3 regions of the Streptosporangium sp. G11 genome follow, and region 2 is predicted to be linked to each of the others. Evidence: riboswitches for the same ligand, from Rfam matches in the RefSeq annotation. Region 2 holds a riboswitch; each other region holds the start of a gene.
The links. A riboswitch is a leader RNA that binds a small molecule or an ion and turns the genes downstream of it on or off. The one in region 2 is predicted to bind cobalamin.
Positions count from the first base shown of each region.

Region 1: linked by a shared signal. The riboswitch ahead of cobN (cobaltochelatase subunit CobN) and the one ahead of bluB (5,6-dimethylbenzimidazole synthase) in region 2 are both predicted to bind cobalamin.
Region 3: linked by a shared signal. The riboswitch ahead of ACSDR0_RS09280 (ribonucleoside-diphosphate reductase subunit alpha) and the one ahead of bluB (5,6-dimethylbenzimidazole synthase) in region 2 are both predicted to bind cobalamin.

Region 1 is NZ_JBPJUQ010000045.1:19,042-25,432, forward strand. It holds gene cobN (cobaltochelatase subunit CobN) at 1-2,566, opposite strand, end outside; cobalamin riboswitch at 2,730-2,902, opposite strand; gene ACSDR0_RS32285 (precorrin-3B synthase) at 2,949-4,553, shown strand; gene ACSDR0_RS32290 (precorrin-8X methylmutase) at 4,550-5,176, shown strand; gene ACSDR0_RS32295 (precorrin-2 C(20)-methyltransferase) at 5,197-6,391, shown strand, end outside.
Region 2 is NZ_JBPJUQ010000082.1:6,802-13,192, forward strand. It holds gene ACSDR0_RS41595 (alpha/beta hydrolase) at 1-63, opposite strand, end outside; gene ACSDR0_RS41600 (putative quinol monooxygenase) at 126-440, opposite strand; gene ACSDR0_RS41605 (AraC family transcriptional regulator) at 599-1,504, shown strand; gene ACSDR0_RS41610 (PLP-dependent aminotransferase family protein) at 1,540-3,060, opposite strand; gene ACSDR0_RS41615 (MFS transporter) at 3,221-4,456, shown strand; cobalamin riboswitch at 4,574-4,773, shown strand; gene bluB (5,6-dimethylbenzimidazole synthase) at 4,806-5,426, shown strand; gene ACSDR0_RS41625 (LLM class flavin-dependent oxidoreductase) at 5,556-6,391, opposite strand, start outside.
Region 3 is NZ_JBPJUQ010000006.1:244,595-250,985, reverse strand. It holds gene glmS (glutamine--fructose-6-phosphate transaminase (isomerizing)) at 1-1,023, shown strand, start outside; gene ACSDR0_RS09285 (tripartite tricarboxylate transporter substrate-binding protein) at 1,248-2,267, shown strand; cobalamin riboswitch at 2,272-2,472, shown strand; gene ACSDR0_RS09280 (ribonucleoside-diphosphate reductase subunit alpha) at 2,589-4,961, shown strand; gene ACSDR0_RS09275 (ribonucleotide-diphosphate reductase subunit beta) at 5,017-6,012, shown strand; gene ACSDR0_RS09270 (mechanosensitive ion channel family protein) at 6,104-6,391, shown strand, end outside.

The DNA of each region.
Region 1 (6,391 bases), on a different contig from region 2:
GCTCCAGCAGGGAGTCGGCCATCGCCTGGCCGGTCTCCCACGCCAGCCTGCTCGGCACGGCCTTGGGATCGACCGAGTAGAAGTTGCGTCCGGTGGGGAGCACGTTGATCAGCCCGCGCAGCGGAGACCCGCTCGGCCCCGCCGGGACGTAGCCGCCGTCGAGGGCGTGCAGGATCGCGTCGATCTCGTCGGTGGTGCGCGCCAGCCTGGGCACGACCTCGACGGCGGCGAACCGCAGGATGCGCTCCACCGTCTCCAGGTCAGCGCCGACGGCGCCGCGCGCACCGGCCGGGGCGTCCGGTCCGGTGTCCCCGGCCCGGGGCTCCGCCCGGCCCAGGACCTCGGCGGTCACCTCCCCGGCCGCCGACGGGTCCCAGCCGCGGTGCTCCATGGCCTCGACCAGGGCACGGGCCAGGGTCTCGGCCTCGTCGACGCCGATCCGTCCCGCGCTGCCGTCCTCGGCCAGGCCCAGGGCCTCGCGCAGCCCGACGAGCGCCTCGCTGCCCGCCCACATCTGCCGGGCGCGGAGCATGGCCAGCACCAGGTCGACGCGCGGCTGCCCCTCGGGAGCGACTCCCAGCACGTGCAGGCCGTCGCGGATCTGGACGTCCTTGACCTCGCACAGCCAGCCGTCGATGTGCAGCAGGAAGTCGTCGAACTCGGCGTCGTGGGGGCGGTCGGCGACGCCGAGGTCGTGGTCGAGCCTGGCGGCCTGGATGAGCGTCCAGATCTGGGCGCGGATCGCGGGCAGCTTGGCCGGGTCCATCGCCGCGATGGAGGCGTGCTCGTCGAGGAGCTGCTCCAGCCTGGCCATGTCCCCGTAGCTGTCGGCGCGGGCCATCGGCGGGACGAGGTGGTCGACCAGGGTGGCGTGGGCACGGCGCTTGGCCTGGGTGCCCTCGCCGGGGTCGTTGACGAGGAACGGGTAGATGAGCGGCAGGTCGCCGAGCGCGGCGTCCGGGCCGCAGGAGGCCGACAGGCCCGCGGACTTGCCGGGCAGCCACTCCAGGTTGCCGTGCTTGCCCACGTGGACCACGGCGTGCGCGCCGAAGCCGTCGGCCAGCCAGCGGTAGGCGGCCAGGTAGTGGTGGCTGGGCGGCAGGTCGGGGTCGTGGTAGATCGCGATGGGGTTCTCGCCGAAGCCGCGCGGCGGCTGCACCATGACCACCACGTTGCCGGAGCGCAGCGCGGCCAGCACGATCTCGCCCTCCGGGTCGCGCGACCTGTCCACGAACAGCTCGCCGGGCGCCGGGCCCCAGTGCTCCTCCATCCGCGTGCGCAGGTCCGCCGGGAGGGTGGCGTACCACTCGGCGTACCGGCCCGCCGCGATGCGCACCGGGTTTCCGGCGAGCTGCTCCTCGGTGAGCCAGTCCTGGTCCTGCCCGCCCGCGGCGATCAGCGCGTGGATGAGCGCGTCGCCGTCCTGCCCGGTCACCCCGGGCAGCTCGCCCTCGGCGCCGATGTCGTAGCCGCGCTCGCGGAGCGCGGCCAGCAGCCGCACCAGGCTGGCCGGGGTGTCCAGGCCGACGGCGTTGCCGATGCGGGCGTGCTTGGTGGGGTAGGCCGACAGCATCAGCACCAGCCGCCGCTCGGCGGGCGGGATGTGCCGCAGCGCGGCGTGGCGCACGGCGATGCCCGCCACGCGCGAGGCCCGCTCGGGGTCGGCCACGTAGACGGTCAGCCCGTCCTCGTCGATCTCCTTGAAGGAGAACGGCACCGTGATGATCCGCCCGTCGAACTCGGGGATCGCGACCTGGGTGGCGGCGTCCAGCGGGGACAGGCCGTCGTCGTTGTCCTCCCAGGAGGCCCGGCTGCTCGTCAGGCACAGGCCCTGCAGGATCGGCACGTCCAGCTCGGCGAGCGCGCCGACGTCCCAGGCCTCGTCGTCCCCGCCCGCCGACGCGGTCGCCGGGCGGGTGCCTCCCGCGGCGAGTACGGTCACCACCAGGGCGTCCACCGTGCGCAGGACCTCCACCAGGCCGGGCTCGGCGGTGCGCAGGGAGGCGCAGTACACCGGCAGTGCCCGCGCGCCCGCGTCCTCGATCGCCGAGCAGAGCGCCTCGACGAAGGCGGTGTTCCCCGCCACGTGGTGGGCCCGGTAGTAGAGCACCCCGACGACGGGCCCGTCCTGGTCGCGCGCCTCGCGCTCCAGCGTCCCCCACGTGGGGGTGGGCTCGGGCGCGGCGAACCCGTGGCCGGTGAGCAGCAGCGTGTCGGACAGGAAGTGGTGCAGCTCGGTCAGGTTGGCCGGGCCGCCGTGGGCGAGGTAGGCGTGCGCCTCGGCGCAGACCCCGCCCGGCACGGTGGACAGCTCCATCAGCTCGGCGTCCGGCGCCTGCTCGCCGCCGAGGACGACGACGGGCCTGGGCCCGGCGAGCAGGGCGTCCAGGCCCTCCTCCCAGGCGCGGCGCCCGCCGAGCAGGCGGACCACGACCAGGTCGGCGCCCTCCAGCAGTGGCGGGAGGTCGGCGGCGGCGAGCCTGGCGGGGTTGCCGAGCCGGTAGTCGGCGCCGCTCGCGCGAGCGCTCAGCAGGTCGGTGTCGGAGGTCGAGAGCAGGAGGATCACACGCCACACTCCAGGAGAGGCAGGGCGGTACGGCCCAGGGGTGCCACGGCGTGGCGGGGGAACGGCGATGCCACGGCGTAGCGGGAAAACGGCGATGCCACGGCATGGCGGGGGAACGGCGAAAAGCGCACGGAGCTTCCTCCCTCGGGGTCCTCGCCCCGGGTCGTCGTCGGCCGCGACGGCTGGAGTCTCCTGGCTCCCGGATCGGTGCTCACCCCGGCCTTCCCGTCCGTCGTCGGACAGTGGCCCGGGTGGGGTTCGCTCCCCGGTTACAGTGGCGGGACCGCGCCGGAATCACACCGGCTTCCTCCCTTTGCCGTCGCCACCGATGACACTACGGCAGTCCGGTTCGTTGCAAGAAACTGGCGTTAACATCCTCTGAGTGTTCATTGCCGACTTTTCCGGACGATCGCGACTCGACGCGTGCCCCGGGGCGCTTCAGGTCCATGCCGCCGCGGACGGCGGCCTGGCCCGCGTCCGCGTGCCCGGAGGCCGTCTGACCCCCTTCCAGCTGCGCGAGCTCGCCGACGCCGCCTCCGCGTACGGCGGCGGCGTCATCGAGCTGACCTCCCGCGCGAACGTCCAGGTACGCGGCCTCGGCCCGGAGAGTCCTGACAGCGGTACGGGGAGCGGATTCGCCGCGCGGATGGCGGAGGCGGGCCTGCTGCCCTCGGCGACGCACGAGCGGGTACGCAACATCCTCGCCTCCCCGCTGACCGGGCTGGACGGGCTGACCGGGCTGGACGTCGCGGGCGGCACGGGCGGCACGGGCCGTACGAACCACGCGGGCGGCGGGATCGCCGACGTCACCCCGCTGATCGGCGAGCTGGACCGGCGGCTGTGCGCCCGGCCCGCCCTCGCCGCCCTGCCCGGACGGTTCATGTTCGCCCTCGACGACGGCCGGGGGGACGTGGCCGGTCTGGGGGCGGACGCCGGGATCCTGCCGACGGGACCGGACGAGGCCGCGCTGATCCTCGCCGGGACCGACAGCGGGCTGCGCGTCCCACTGGGCGGAGCCGTGACCGCCCTGCTCGCCGCCGCCGAGGCGTTCCTCGACGAGCTGTCCACCCGGGACGTCACCGCGTGGCGGATCTCCGAACTTCCCGACGGCCCCTCCCTGATCGCCGTCCGCGTGCGAACCGCCCTGGGGATCTCCGGTACGGCGCCCTTCGAACCGGTGAGACCGCGAGCGGCGACCCTCGGGCCGGTCGGGGTCGTCGGGAGCGCGGACGTGACCGGAGTCGGAGCCGGGATCGAGGGAAACCCCGGAGGCGGCGGCAGGGGTGGCACCGGGGGCGGAGACGCGCGGGTCGCGCTCGGGGTGGCGGTCCCGCTGGGGCGGCTGACCTCCGCGTCGGCACGACTGCTCGCGGACGCCGCCTCGGGCGGGGAGATCCGGCTCACGCCGTGGCGGGGCGTGGTCCTGCCCGGCCTGGACGGCGCCGAGGTCGCGGGCACCGCCGCCCGGCTGGAGGCCGCCGGGCTGATCGTCGACCCCGGCTCCCCGTGGATCGGCGTGACGGCCTGCACCGGCCGCCCAGGCTGCGCCAAGTCCCTGGCCGACGTCCAGGCCGACGCGGCCACCGCCATCGGCATGGCCCAGCCGTCCGCCGCCCCGCCGTCCGGTGGCAGACCGCCCAGGGGCGAGCCGCCCGAGGACAGGTCGTCCAAGAGCGAGCCGTCCAAAGGTGAGCCGCCCGAGGTCAGGTCGTCCAGGGGTGAGCCGTCCAAGGACAGGTCGTTCAGGAGCGAGCCGTCCGAGGGGGGACCGCCTGTGGCCCCGCCGTCCGCGATCGGGCCGGGCACCGATACGCTCCCCGTGCACTGGGCGGGCTGCGCCAGGCGCTGCGGTCGCCCGAGAGGCCGGGTCGCGGACGTGGTCGCCACCGGCGACGGCTACCGCCTGGAACTGGACGGCACCGGCCTGACCTGCTCCGGCATCGAGGAGACCGCGGCCGCGGTGGCGGCCGCCAGAGGGGAACTGTGATCGACTACGTCCGCGACGGCGCGGAGATCTACCGCCGCTCCTTCGCCACCATCCGCGCGGAAGCCGACCTGGACGGCCTGCCCGCCGACGTCGCCCGGGTCGCGGTCCGCATGATCCACGCCTGCGGGATGGTCGACCTGGTGGGCGATCTGCGCTGGTCGCCCGGTGTCGTGGCCTCGGCGCGCGAGGCGCTCCGCGCGGGCGCGCCGGTGCTCTGCGACGCCATGATGGTCGCCTCCGGGGTGACCCGGCGCCGCCTGCCCGCGGGTAACGAGGTGGTCTGCACCCTCGGTGACCCCCGGGTGCCGGAACTCGCCGCGGAGCTGGGCACCACCCGCAGCGCCGCCGCGCTGGAGCTGTGGCGCGACAGGCTCCAGGGCTCGGTGGTCGCGATCGGCAACGCGCCGACCGCGCTGTTCCGGCTGCTGGAGATGGTCGAGGAGGGCGCGGGCCGCCCGGCCGCCGTGATCGGCGTCCCGGTCGGCTTCATCGGCGCCGCCGAGTCCAAGGAGGCCCTCGCCGAACACCCGGCGAACCTGGAGTACCTGGTCGTGAACGGACGCCGGGGCGGAAGCGCGATGACCGCCGCCGCGGTCAACGCGATGGCGAGCGAGGAAGAGTGAGCGACGACGTGACCGCACGCGTGACCGGACGACTGTGGGGCGTGGGCCTGGGACCCGGCGACCCCGAACTGGTGACCGTCAAGGCCGCCCGCCTGATCGGCCAGGCGGATGTGATCGCCTTCCACAGCGCCCGCCACGGCCGGAGCATCGCCCGCTCGGTGGCCGCCCCCTACCTGCGGGAGGGCCAGGTCGAGGAGGCGCTCATCTACCCGCTCACCACCGAGACCACCGACCACCCGGGGGGCTACCAGGGGGCGATCGACGACTTCTACGCCGCCTGCGCGGTGCGGCTGGCGGCCCATCTGGACGCCGGGCGCGACGTGGTGGTGCTGTGCGAGGGCGACCCGCTCTTCTACGGCTCGTACATGCACATGCACAAGCGCCTGTCGCACCGCTACGTCACCGAGGTCGTGCCGGGCGTGACGTCGGTGAGCGGCGCCTCGGCGGTCCTGGGGCGCCCGCTGGTCGAGCGGGACGAGATTCTGACCGTGCTGCCCGGCACGCTCCCGGCCGAGGTGCTCGCCGAGCGCCTGGCGGCCACCGACTCGGCCGCGGTGCTGAAGCTCGGCCGTACGTTCACCAAGGTCCGCGACGCGCTGGCCGAGGCCGGGCGTCTTGACGAGGCCTGGTACGTCGAGCGCGCCACCACCGGGCAGCAGCGCCTGGCCCCCCTCGCCGAGGTCGACCCCGCCGACGTCCCGTACTTCTCCCTGGCGCTGATCCCGAGCCCCGTCAACGCGGCGGGTCCCGCGCCCGCCGCCGAACCCGGGACCGGGACCGGGGCCGGGGCCCAGGGTGAGGTGAGGGCACGCGGCGAGGTGGTCGTGGTGGGGCTCGGTCCCGCCGGGCGGCCGTGGCTGACGCCGGAGGCGCAGGAGGCGCTGGCCGGTGTCGACGAACTCGTCGGGTACGGCCCCTACCTGGACCGCGTCCCGCCCAACGCGCGCCAGCGCCGCCACCCCACCGACAACCGGGTGGAGGCCGAACGGGCCGCGCACGCGCTGGAGCTGGCCGCGGCCGGATCGAGGGTGGCCGTGGTGTCCTCGGGCGACCCGGGGGTGTTCGCGATGGCCAGCGCGGTGCTGGAGGTGGCGTGCGAGCCGAGGTTCGCGGACGTGCCGGTACGGGTGCTGCCCGGCCTGACCGCGGCGCACGCGGTGGCGAGCAGGGCCGGTGCGCCCCTCGGCCACGACTACTGCGTGCTGTCGCTGTCGG
Region 2 (6,391 bases):
GAGCGGCATCTCCGCGAGCAGTGCCTGCAGCTGGGGGTCGATGTCGGGTCGCGCCGGAGTCACGGGAGGTTCCTTTCATAGGGGTAATGCCGGGTGATCAGGTGATCAGGTGATCGGTGTGGTGATCAGTGCTCTCCGAAGGCGGCCTTGCCGCCGACCGGCACCTCGTCGGTGTAGTCGGACTCGCCGGCGAGCAGCGGCTGGAGTTTCGCGACCAGTGCCCGCGCCTGCTCGGTCGCGAAGAACCTGCCGTGGGCCTCCTGGCTGGTCCAGCCTTCGGTGACATGGACGATGTCCCGGTCGCCGGCCGAGCGGCCGACCAGGAAGACGACGCAGTCCTCGTTCGACAGGGACGGCGCGTCGAGCAGGAACTCGACCAGCTCGTCACCCTTTCCCGGCTTCGCGGTCATGGTGGCGTGGAAACCGTGGTTGACGCTCATGGGGGTAATCCCTCCGATTGTGGAGCCGTCGCGTTCTCCGGGGATCTCGACCAGCCCATATAAACACCCTGACCTGCTGAAACGATAGAACGATGCTCCCGACCTCTTGCCTGTTCCTCTCATTGTGGGGATTATCGTGTCTGTGCTTCAATCGGGCCATGGACCTTGATGAGCTGCGCGCCCTGCTCGCTCGCCATGCCCGGCCCGACATGAGCACCGCCATCGACGGTGTCCTGGTCTCGAAGGTCGAGCAGCCGACGCCGCCCTCGCCGTCGATGTCGGGCACGGTGCTGGCCCTCATCGCGCAGGGCGCGAAACGGATCGCGCTGGGCGACCGCGTGTACGAGTACCGCGCCGGGCAGTATCTCCTCGCCTCGGTCGACATGCCGATCACCGGCCACTTCACCGAGGCCGCCCCCGAGCGGCCGGCGATGGGCTTCGGCCTGATCCTGCACCCGGCCACCGTCGCCGAGCTGTTGCTGCAGGCGGCCCCCGGAGACCTCCCACCCGTCGGCGGCGGCACGCCGTCCGGCATGGCGGTCAGCGACGCGCCCGACGCGCTCGTCGACGCGGTGGTCAGGCTGCTGCGCCTGCTCGACCGGCCACGCGACATGGCGGTGCTCGCACCGCTGATCAAGCGGGAGATCCTGTGGCGGCTCATCACCGGCGAGCAGGGCGCCGTCGTACGCCAGCTCGGCCTCGCCGACAGCAGCCTCACCCACATCGCCCGGGCGGTCCAGTGGATCCGCGACCACTACGCGCGGTCCTTCCGCGTCGAGGACGTGGCGCAGCTGTCCGGCATGAGCGTGTCCGCCTTCTACCGCAACTTCCAGGCGGTCACCGCGATGAGCCCCATCCAGTTCCAGAAGCAGATCCGGCTGCAGGAGGCCCGGCTCCTGCTCGCCACCCGTCCCAACGACGTCACCGGCGTCAGCCACAGCGTCGGCTACGACAGCCCGTCACAGTTCAGCCGCGAGTACCGCCGCCAGTTCGGCGCACCTCCCAGCCAGGACGCCGCCCGCCTGCGCGGCTCGGCGCCCGGCACCGCACCCGCCCTGGTGTGACGACGGTCACGCTCCATGTTCCCCGGGACGAGCGCTCACGCGAGGCCCGCGCGAGGCCCGCGTGGGGAGTGTTCGCCCGGGTCGCCGTTCGCGGGCTCCCTCACTGCCGCGGCGTTCCGTGGTGGCCGCCGGCTCGCGCGAAAGCCCTTCGCGAGCAGCCTCAGGCCCGCCTCGATCCTCTCCGGGGGGATCGCGCCGTACCCGAGCACCAGCCCCGGCCGCGCCGGGGCCTCGCCGTAGTAGGAGGCGAGGTCCTGCACCGCGATGCCCGCCTCCCGCGCGTACGCCGTCACCTGGGCCGTGTCGACCCCGGCGTCCGGGGTCAGGTAGGCGCAGAGGTGCAGGCCGGCGGCGGAGGGGACCGGTTCCAGCCAGTCGCGGAAGTCGCGCCGGAGGATGGTGAGGATCCGCTCGTGGCGGGCCGCGTACTCGCGCGTCGCCTTGCGGACGTGCCGCCCGAGCAGGCCCTCGTCGATGAAACCGGCCAGGGCCGCCTGGGTGGAGAACTCGCCGCCCCAGTCGGTGAGCCGCTTGGCGGCGCGGAGGGCGGGCTGGAGCGAGGCGGGGGCGACCAGGAAGCCCACTCGCAGCATCGGCAGCATCGTCTTGGAGAAGGAGCCGACATAGATGACGTGACCGCTGCGGTCGAGGCTCTGGAGCGGTTCGAGCGGGCGATCCTCGAAGCGGAACTCGCTGTCGTAGTCATCCTCGATCACCACGGCGCCACGCCGCCCGGCCCATTCGAGCAGCGCGGCGCGGCGGCCGAGCGACATCGGCATGCCCAGCGGGAACTGGTGTGACGGCGTGACGTAGACGAGGCGGGCGGAGTCGGGAAGGGCGGCCACGTCCAGGCCCTCCCCGTCGACGGGGACGCCGACGACCCGCGCCCCCAGAGACTCGAACAGCAGCCTGGCCGGAGGGTAGCCCGGCTCCTCGACGGCCACCTGGCAGCCGGGGTCGATCATGACGCGGCCGATCAGGTCGAGCGCCTGCTGGGCTCCGTGCGTGACGAGCACGTCATCGGCGCTCGCCCGCACCGAGCGGGAGACGCCGACGTGGCGGGCGACGGCCTCCCGCAGTCCCGCGTGCCCGGAGAAATCTCCGTAGCCCGCGGAGCGCGCCGACGCCGGGCGCAGCTCGCGGGCGACGAGCCTGCGCCACGTTTCGAACGGGAACAGCCGCACGTCGGGAACGCCCACCCTGAAGTCGTAGACCGGCTCCCCCTCCGGTTCGGTCCACGGGGGAGCCGGGGAGCGCCAGAGGCGGCGGGGCCGCACGCCGCCCGCGGGCGCGTTCCTGGGGCGGGCACGGGCGAGGGGCTCGGCGCACACGAAGGTACCCGCCCCGGCCTGGCCGACGAGAACGCCCTCGGCGGCCAGCCGCTCGTAGGCGAGGGCCACGGTGTTGCGCGACACGTCGAGCCGCCGCGCCAGCTCGCGGGTCGGGGGCAGGCGCTCTCCCGGGCGCAGGCGGCCGTCGAGGACGGCGTCCAGGAGCTGCCGGTAGATGCGGGCGGACAGGTCGCCGCGCCCGGTGAGGCTCACATGGAAGTCCATCCGGCCCTCCCCACATTGGCCCAGCGATTTGGCCCCATATTGGATCTTATATGGGGTCAATCAGCTCAATAAAGTTACCCCCGTAAAGATCGTGTCAGGCTCTCACCGGCCGGAACATCACCCGGGCACGTCGCGAGCGCCCGGCCAGAGAAGGAGCCCCATGTTCAGCCGGATCACACCTCCCTCCGGGCCGCCCAGGGTCCTGGCCCTCGCGCAGCTGGCCAACTCCATCGGGGACGGCGCGTACTACGTGTGCTCGGCGCTCTACTTCACCCGGATCGTGGGACTCTCGCCGACCCAGGTCGGCTTCGCGCTGACACTCGGCTGGGCCGTCGGCTTCGTGGCGGGGGTCCCGCTCGGCCACCTCGCCGACCGCCGGGGAGCTCGCGGCACGGCGGTCCTGCTGGCCGTCGCCACGGCCGCCTCGGTCGGCTCGTTCCTGTTCGTCCGTTCCTTCCCCGCGTTCGTCGTGATCGCCTGCCTGTACGCGACCTCGCAGTGCGGTCTCGCCGCCGCCAGGCAGGCGCTGCTCGCCGGGCTGGTGGACAGGGCGCAGCGGACCCGGATCCGGGCCCACCTGCAGGCGACGGTCAACGCCGGGCTGGCGGTCGGCGCCGCGCTCGGCGGGGCGGCGCTGCACCTCGACACCCGTGCGGCCTACCTGACGGTCCTCGCGATGGACGCGCTGAGTTTCCTGCTCTCCGCCCTGATCCTGCTCCGCCTTCCCCCGGTGCCGCCCACGGCGCCCGCGCCCGCGGGCGAACCGGCCCTGGCGGTGCTCAGGGACAGGCCGTACGCGCTGCTCTCCTTCCTCAACATGATCACGCTGCTGAACATGCCGCTGCTCAGCCTGGTCATCCCCCTGTGGATCGTCCAGCGGACCGAGGCCCCGAGCTGGACGGTCTCCGCCCTGCTGATCCTCAACACCCTGGGCGTCGTGCTCTTCCAGGTACGGGTGGCCCGGCGGGTCACGGACCTGGAGACCGCCTCCCGGACCGTGCGGCGGGCGGGTGTGGTGCTGCTCGCCGCGTGCGCGGTGTTCGCCCTGTCGTCGACCTGGTCCTCGGCGTGGGCGGCCGCGCTCATCCTGCTCCTCGCGGCCTGCCTGCAGGTGTTCGGCGAGATGGCGCACGCCTCCGGCGCCTGGGAGATCGGGTTCGACCTCGCCCCGGCCGACAAGCAGGGCCAGTACCAGGGATTCTTCGGATCCGGAGCGGCGGTCGCCAGGATGCTCGGCCCACTACTGCTCACGACGCTGATCCTCACCTGGGGCACCCCGGGCTGGCTGGCGCTCGGCGGCCTGTTCCTGCTGTCCGGCCTCGCCACCGGACCGGCCGTGCGCTGGGCCCAGCGGACCCGGCGGGCGGAACCGGCCGCCAAGGAGATGGCAGGGTAACGGGCGAGGACAGCAGGCCCCCTTGCCCCGCACCGCGGTGCGGGGCAAGGGGGGCCGGACGCGGGTCTCCCCCACTCCCCGATGCCATGGCGAGCGCGGAAATCCGTTACCGTACGGAACGGCGAACTGTTGTGAGGTGCCCCGCCCCGGCGGGGAGAATCGGGAAGCCGGTGTGATTCCGGCACGGGCCCGCCGCGGTGACCGGGAAGCCACCACCCATGCGCGTACGCGCGGCCACTGGTCCGAAAGGACTGGGAAGGCGGGTGGTCAAGCGTCGATCCGGAAGTCCGAAGACCGGCCTCGCGTCCACGGCCCCGGCACGGGGCATGTACACAGCGGGAGCCTGCCCATGGACCACCGGATTTACGACGTCATCCACCGCCGCCGCGACGTACGCGCGCAGTTCACCGGCGAGCCCGTCCCCGACGAGGTCCTGCACCGGATCCTGTCGGCGGCCCACGCCGCCCCCAGCGTGGGGCTCTCCCAGCCGTGGGACTTCGTCCTCGTGCGCGACACCGCCATCCGCGAGGCGTTCCACGACCACGTCCATCACGAGCGGGAGGTCTTCGCCGCGACCCTCGACGCCTCCGCCGCGCGGCGATTCGCCCGAATCAAGATCGACGGAGTGCTGGAGTCGACGCTATCGATCGTGGTCACCTACGACCCGGACCGGGGCGGCCCCGCCGTCCTCGGCCGTCACGCCATCGCCGACGCGGGCCTGTACTCGGTGTGCCTGGCCATCCAGAACCTCTGGCTGGCCGCCACCGCCGAGAACCTCGGCGTCGGCTGGGTGTCGTTCTACCGCGAGCCCTTCCTCGGCGACCTCCTCGCCATCCCGGCCGGAGTCCGCCCTCTCGCCTGGTTGTGCCTCGGACCGGTGACCCACCTCGAGACCACACCCGACCTCGAACGGCACGGCTGGCGCCACCGGCGCCCTCTGCGAGACGCCGTCCACCACGACCGCTGGTGAGGTTCGCCGCGTTCCGTTGAGATGCCGGGCCCGCCGACCCCGGTCCGGCGGGTCACGGCGCGGGGACTCACGGCGGTGACGCGGAGGAGGCCGAGTCTCTCCGCGGGCGGTGTTCCGGCACCGGAGTCGTCAGCCGCCGAGTCTCGGCAGCACCTCGGCGCCCAGCCGGCGGATGTTCTCCAGGGTGCGGGCGTGCTCGCCCGCACCCTCGACCATGAGGATCAGGTGTTCGAGCCCGGTCGCCTCGCGGGTGCGCCTGATCGTCTCCACGCAGTGGTCGGCGTCACCCACCGGATGGACGCCGGTCAGGAAGTCGACGTACTCCCCCACGTCCCGTACCGGCCGCCGCCGGCCGTCCACCGGCACGTACCCGTCCAGGCCGGGCTCCAGCCAGCGGGGCATGGCGGCTTTCAGCTCCCGCACGGCCGCCCTCGTCGAGTCGGCCACGTATCCGACGACGGCGGCCACGTGGCGGGCCGCGCCCGGCGGAGCGGCTCCCGGCGCGGGTGGGCGCGCCGCGTCGTAACCGGCGAGCATCGCGGCCTTGCCCGCGTCGTCCACGTGCATGCCGAGCAGCATCGGCAGCCCCCGCGCGGCCGCCAGCCGCGTCGTTTCCGGCGAGGTGCACGCCACGACGGGCCGCATCGACGCCGCCGGTACCATCGCGACCTCGCGGAAACGGAAGAACTCCCCCTCGGCCGACACCGTGCGCTGTTCCAGGGCCCGGCACAGCAGGTCGAGAGACTCGGCGAAGCCGCGCTCGAACCTCTCCAGGCCGGTGCCGAACACCTCCAGGTCCACCCAGGGCCCGCCCCTGCCGACCCCCAGCGTGAAACGCCCGCCGGACAGGTGGTGCAACATCGCCGCCTGCTCGGCCAGCGCCACCGGGTGCTGGGTGGACAGCACGCTCACGGCCGTCCCGACCCCGATCGTCCGCGTACGTCCGAGCGCCACGGCCGCCAGCG
Region 3 (6,391 bases), on a different contig from region 2:
CTGCGCGGACGTCTGGACGACCGCTTCCACATCGCCCACCTGGGCGGTCTCAACATGGACGCGCGGGAGACCCGCTCGTTCCGCCGGGTGAAGATCATCGGCTGCGGTTCCGCCTACTACTCCGGGCAGATCGGCGCGCAGCTCATCGAGGAGCTGGCGCGCATCCCGGCCGACGCGGAGCCGGCCAGCGAGTTCCGCTACCGCAGCCCGGTGGTGGAGGCCGACACCCTCTACGTCGCGATCAGCCAGTCGGGGGAGACCTACGACACCCTCGCCGCGGTGCAGGAGCTCAAGCGCAAGGGCGGCAGGGTGCTCGGCATCGTCAACACCGTGGGCAGCGCGATCGCCCGCGAGTGCGACGGCGGCGTCTACCTGCACGCGGGTCCCGAGGTCTCGGTGGCGAGCACCAAGGCGTTCACCTCGACCGCCGTGGCCTTCGCGCTGATCGCGCTGCACCTGGGCCGGGTGCGTGACCTGTCTCCCGCCGACGGCCGCAGGATCTGCGACGGCCTGCGGAGGCTGCCGGACCAGATCAAGGAGATCCTGGCGCTGGAGCCGCAGATCGAGAAACTGGCGGGCAAGTACGCCGAGTCGCCGAGCATGATGTTCGTGGGCCGGGTCAGGGGCTACCCGGTGGCCCGCGAGGGAGCGCAGAAGCTCAAGGAGATCTCGTACGTGCACGCCGAGGCGTACCCGGCCAGCGAGCTCAAGCACGGGCCGCTGGCGCTGATCGGCCCGGACATGCCGACCGTGGCGATCGTCCCCGACGACGAGCTGCTGGACAAGAACCTCACCACGCTGGGCGAGATCCGCGCCCGGGGCGGCCAGGTGCTCATGGTGGGCCACCGCACGGCCGATCCCAAGCTGGCCGACGACTGCGTCGTGGTGCCCAAGAACGAGACCGAGCTGGACCCGATCCTGCTGTCGATCCCGCTCCAGCTCTTCGCCTACCACGCCGCCGTGGCGCTGGGACGGGACGTCGACAAGCCCAGGAACCTGGCCAAGAGCGTCACGGTGGAGTAAATACCCCGCCCTGCCCCTGCCCCCGCCCCCGCCCCCGGCACCGGTGCCGGGGGCGCCGTGTGCTCCCTCGGACTCCCGTGAGGCGGTCATCCGCGATGTCCGGTGCTCGATGCCCGGCGGCTCGTGTCCGGCGGCGGGCGGAGTTCGGGCAGACCCCGCTTAATCACACAAAGTGATGGAGAAGTAACCTATGGTATAGGGGCTTCTTGGGGGAAGGGGCGCTTATGCGCCGTAGGGGGTTTTTCGCACTGGCTGCGGGGGTCGTGGTCGCCGCGGGTTGCGACGCGGACGGCGGCGCCGACGCGACGGTGAAGCGCCTGTTCGTTTTCGAGCCGATCGCCGACGGCCACGGCTGGGACGGGATCGCGGGCAGGCTGGCGACCGTCCTGGTCCAGTCGGGACTGGCGCGTACCGCCATGGCCGTCGAGCGGGCGGGTGCCCTGGGCTCGGCCCCGCGCGACGCGTTCGGCGTCTTCCGGGGCCCCTTCGCGCGCGAGGGCAGGCTGCTCGTCACCGCGATGCCGATGGTGGCCGCCGCGGAGATCGCCAACACCGCCGCCGTGGTGAACGCCGCCACCCCCCTCGCCCGCCTGGTCGGCGACTGGGCGGTCCTGGTCGTCCCCTCCGGCTCCAACCTGCGGACCTTCGAGGACTTCGCCGCGCGGCTGCGCCGGAACCCGGCGGGGCTGGCGGTCGGCGGCCGGTCGGAGGGCGGTTCCGACCACGTGCTCTACGGCATGATCGGCAAGTGCCTGGGGGTGGACACCCGGCTGCTCGAGTACGCCGGATACCTCGCCCCCGAGGACGCCGCCGAGGCGCTCCAGGTCGGCCGGGTGGCAGCCCTGCTGGGGTCGGCGCGCGCCCTGCGGCCCGAGATCGCGGCGGGCCGTCTGCGCCCCCTGGTGGTCTCCTCCGGCGGCCGGATCGACGGGATCGACGCGCCGACGCTCATGGAGGTCGACGTCCGGCTGGAGTACAGCGACTGGTGCGGCCTGCTGGGCCCCAAGGGCATGAGCCCGGGGGACCGGGACGCCGCGATCGCCCTGTGTGACAGGATCGACGCCGCGCCACGCTGGCGTGCCCTGTGCGCGGCCCACGGCTGGAGCCGGGTCTATCTCAGCGGCGACGAGTTCCGCAAGTGGCTCTCCACCGAGACGGCCCGCACCCGCGGTGTGCTTCACGAGCTCGGGTTGTTGAAGTCCTCCGACACAACCTGTTGGGGTAGTTGCGTCAGGCGCCCCTAGATGTAGGATCCTGCTCGTTGCTGGTTCGCCCCGCGGGGGGCGAGGCAAGAGGGAACCCGGTGAGATTCCGGGACTGCCCCGCAGCGGTGAACGGGAACGAAAGCCGTCATTGAGCACTGGGCGAACCATGCCTGGGAAGCGACGGCCGGTAGGCATGCGCAGTGCGCCCGTGAGTCCGAAGACCTGCCGGTGACGTGATTGTCCAGGGCCTCGTGGGAGGGTCCGCGGAACGAGGCGATCCGGCGTGCCCGGGATCGCTCGCGGACGCGTGCCCATCCGGCGAAGCCGTACGGGGAAGTTCGAGCGAGCGAGGGGCACCACGTGACACAGGCATTGGCGGAGACCGCGGCGGGGAGCGCGGCGGAGACCGCGGCGGAGAGCACCGTGGCGACCGCGACGGGAAGCGCGGCGGGGAGCACGGCGGCGACCGCGAACGACGGCGGCGACACCGGCGGTGTCGCGAGCGCGGTGAGCGCGGCGGACGACCGCAGGCTGGCCATCGACGAGGCGGCCGCCCGGGTGATCACCGATCCCGGCAACTCCCGGGTCGCCGCCGCGATGCTGGCCGAGCTGATCGCCGACGAGGCCGCCGAGCACGGCGTCCGCCGTTTCTCCGAGTCCATCGCCGCGACCCACGAGGCGGGATTGATCCAGGACGGTCTCGCTGAGTTCGTGGCCGCCCACGCCGGAGTCCTGGACGCGATGGTCGATCCGGAGGCCGACGCCAGGTTCGAGTACTTCGGGCTGCGCACCGTCTACGACCGCTACCTGCTGCGCCACCCGCGGACCCGCAAGGTCCTGGAGCGCCCGCAGCACTTCTTCCTCCGGGTGGCCTGCGGCCTGTCCGAGACCGTCGAGGAGGCCGCCGAGCTGTACGCGCTCATGGCCACCCTGTCCTACCTGCCCAGCTCGCCCACGCTGTTCAACTCCGGCTCCCGCAGGCCCCAGCTCTCCTCGTGCTTCCTGCTCGACTCGCCCCGCGACGAGCTGGAGTCCATCTACGAGCGCTACGGTCAGGTCGCGCGGCTGTCGAAGTACGCGGGGGGCATCGGGATCGCCTGGACCAGGGTCCGCTCGCGGGGCTCGCTGATCCGGGGCACCAACGGCCACTCCAACGGCATCGTGCCCTGGCTGCGCACGCTCGACTCCAGCGTCGCCGCGGTCAACCAGGGAGGCCGCCGCAAGGGCGCGGCCTGCGTCTACCTGGAGCCCTGGCACGCCGACGTCGAGGAGTTCCTGGAGCTGCGCGACAACACCGGCGAGGAGGCCCGCCGCACGCACAACTTGAACCTGGCCAACTGGATCCCCGACGAGTTCATGCGCCGGGTCGAGGCCGACGGCGTCTGGTCGCTGTTCGACCCCAAGGAGGTGCCGCACCTCACCGACCTGTACGGCACCGCGTTCGACGACGCCTACCGGGCCGCCGAGGCCGAGGGCAGGTTCACCCGGCAGATCCCCGCCCGCGCCCTGTACGGGCGGATGATGCGGACGCTCGCCCAGACCGGCAACGGCTGGATGACCTTCAAGGACGCGGCCAACCGGACCTCCAACCAGACGGCCAGGCCGGAGAACGTCATCCACCTGTCGAACCTCTGCACCGAGATCCTGGAGGTCACCGGCGACGGCGAGACCGCCGTCTGCAACCTCGGCTCGATCAACCTCGCCGCCCACCTGTCCGCGGACGCCGGGAGCATCGGGGACGCCGGGAGCGCCGGGGACGCCGGGAGCGCCGTCGACTGGGTCAGGCTGCGCGCGACCGTCCGTACCGCCGTGCGGTTCCTCGACCGCACCATCGACCTGGGTTTCTACCCGACCCCCGAGGCGAGGGCCGCCAACCAGAGATGGCGCCCGATCGGGCTCGGCGTGATGGGCCTGGCCGACGTGCTGTTCACGCTGCGGCTGCCGTTCGACTCGCCGCGCGCCCTGGAGCTGTCCACCCGGATCTCCGAGGAGATCGCGCTCGCCGCCTACCGGACCTCCTCCGACCTGGCCGTCGAGCGGGGCCGCCATCCCTCGTACGAGGAGACCAGGGCCGCCGCCGGGGTGCTCCACCCCGACCACTACGGGGCGGCGAGGTCGAAGGAGTGGGCGGAGGTCAGGGAGCGGGTCGCCGGGACCGGCCTGCGCAACTCGCTGATGATCGCGATCGCGCCGACGGCCACGATCGCCTCCATCGCGGGCTGCTACGAGTGCATCGAGCCGCAGGTCTCCAACGTCTTCAAGCGTGAGACCCTCTCGGGGGAGTTTCTCCAGGTCAACCGCTATCTCGTCCGCGACCTCCAGGCCCGCGGCCTGTGGACCCCGCTGATCCGCGACGCCATCAAGCGCGCCGACGGCTCCGTCCAGGACATCCCGGAGATCCCCGCCGACCTGAAGGCGCTCTATCGGACCGCCTGGGAGCTGCCGCAGAAGGCGCTGATCGACCTGGCCGCCGCTCGCACCCCGTACATCGACCAGTCGCAGTCGCTGAACCTCTTCATGGCCACGCCGACCATCGGCAAGCTCTCCTCGATGTACGCCTACGCGTGGAAGTCGGGCCTCAAGACCACCTACTACCTGCGCTCGCGCCCGGCCACCCGGATCGCGCAGGCCACCGTGGCGGCGCCGGTGGCGCAGACGGTCGTCGACACGGCCTTCCAACTGGCCGTCGCCTGCTCCCTGGAGAACCCCGAGTACTGCGACGCCTGCCAGTAGCCGTCCCGGTTCCTCGAAAGGTTTCCCCGAAAGCTCTCGGAAAGGCAGTTTCCCGATGTTGCTCGACCCCGGCATGGATCTCACCCTGCGGCCGATGCGCTACCCCGAGTTCTACGAGCGCTACCGGGCCGCGATCCGCAACACCTGGACCGTCGAGGAGGTGGACCTCACCTCCGACCTGGCGGACCTGGCGAGGATGACGCCCGAGGAGCGCCACCTGATCAACCGCCTCGTGGCGTTCTTCGCCACCGGCGACTCGATCGTGGCCAACAACCTCGTCCTCAACCTCTACCAACACCTCAACGCCCCCGAGGCGCGCCTCTATCTCAGCAGGCAGCTGTTCGAGGAGGCCGTGCACGTCCAGTTCTACCTGACCCTGCTGGACACCTACCTGCCCGATCTGGACGAGCGGGTGAAGGCCTTCGCCGCGGTCGAGCACATCCCCTCGATCCGGGACAAGGCGGAGTTCTGCTTCCGCTGGATCGACTCGCTCGGCGGGCTGACCCGGCTGGAGACGCGGGAGGACCGGCGGGCGTTCCTGCTCAACCTGATCTGCTTCGCGGCGTGCATCGAGGGGCTGTTCTTCTACGGGGCCTTCGCCTACGTCTACTGGTTCCGTTCCCGGGGCCTGCTCAGCGGCCTGGCCACCGGGACGAACTGGGTGTTCCGCGACGAGTCCATGCACATGGAGTTCGCCTTCGGCGTGGTGGAGACCGTACGGGCCGAGGAGCCGGACCTGTTCGACGACAAGCTCGCCGAGCAGGTCACCCGGATGATCGAGGAGGCGGTGGCGGCCGAGCTGGCCTTCGCGGCCGACCTGTGCGGCGACGGCCTGCTCGGGATGAGCGTGGACCAGATGCGCCTGTATCTGGAGTACGTGGCCGACCAGCGCCTGGTCAGGCTCAGGATGCCCGTCCGGTACGGCACGGCCAACCCGTTCGCGTTCATGGAGCTGCAGGACGTGCAGGAACTGGCCAACTTCTTCGAACGCCGGGTTTCGGCCTACCAGGTGGCCGTCGAAGGGAATGTCACCTTCGACGAATCCTTCTGATTAGGTGGTGATCCAGGAAAGAGAACGACGAGGATGAAAGACGTCGAGGAGGACGCCTCAAGTGTCCGGCTGGATCATGATGATTGCTTCCGTGGCCGCCGCCGTCGTGGCGGTGGAGGTGGTGCGACGGGTGCTGCGCTCGCGGCTGATCGGTGAGAAGTGGGTTCTCGCCGGTCCGCTCATGCGCCGCTGCACCTGGCCGGGGTTCGCCACGGCAGCCGTCGTGACGGCCTACACCGCCTACGAGCCCGGCATGGTGGCGACCTCGGTCGGCCGGGTGGTCTATCGCGGTCTCGGCCTGGCGATGATCGGGTGCGTCACCTGGCTGTTCATCCAGGCCGCCTTCGCGATCACCGACGTGGTGCTGGAGCGGCTGATC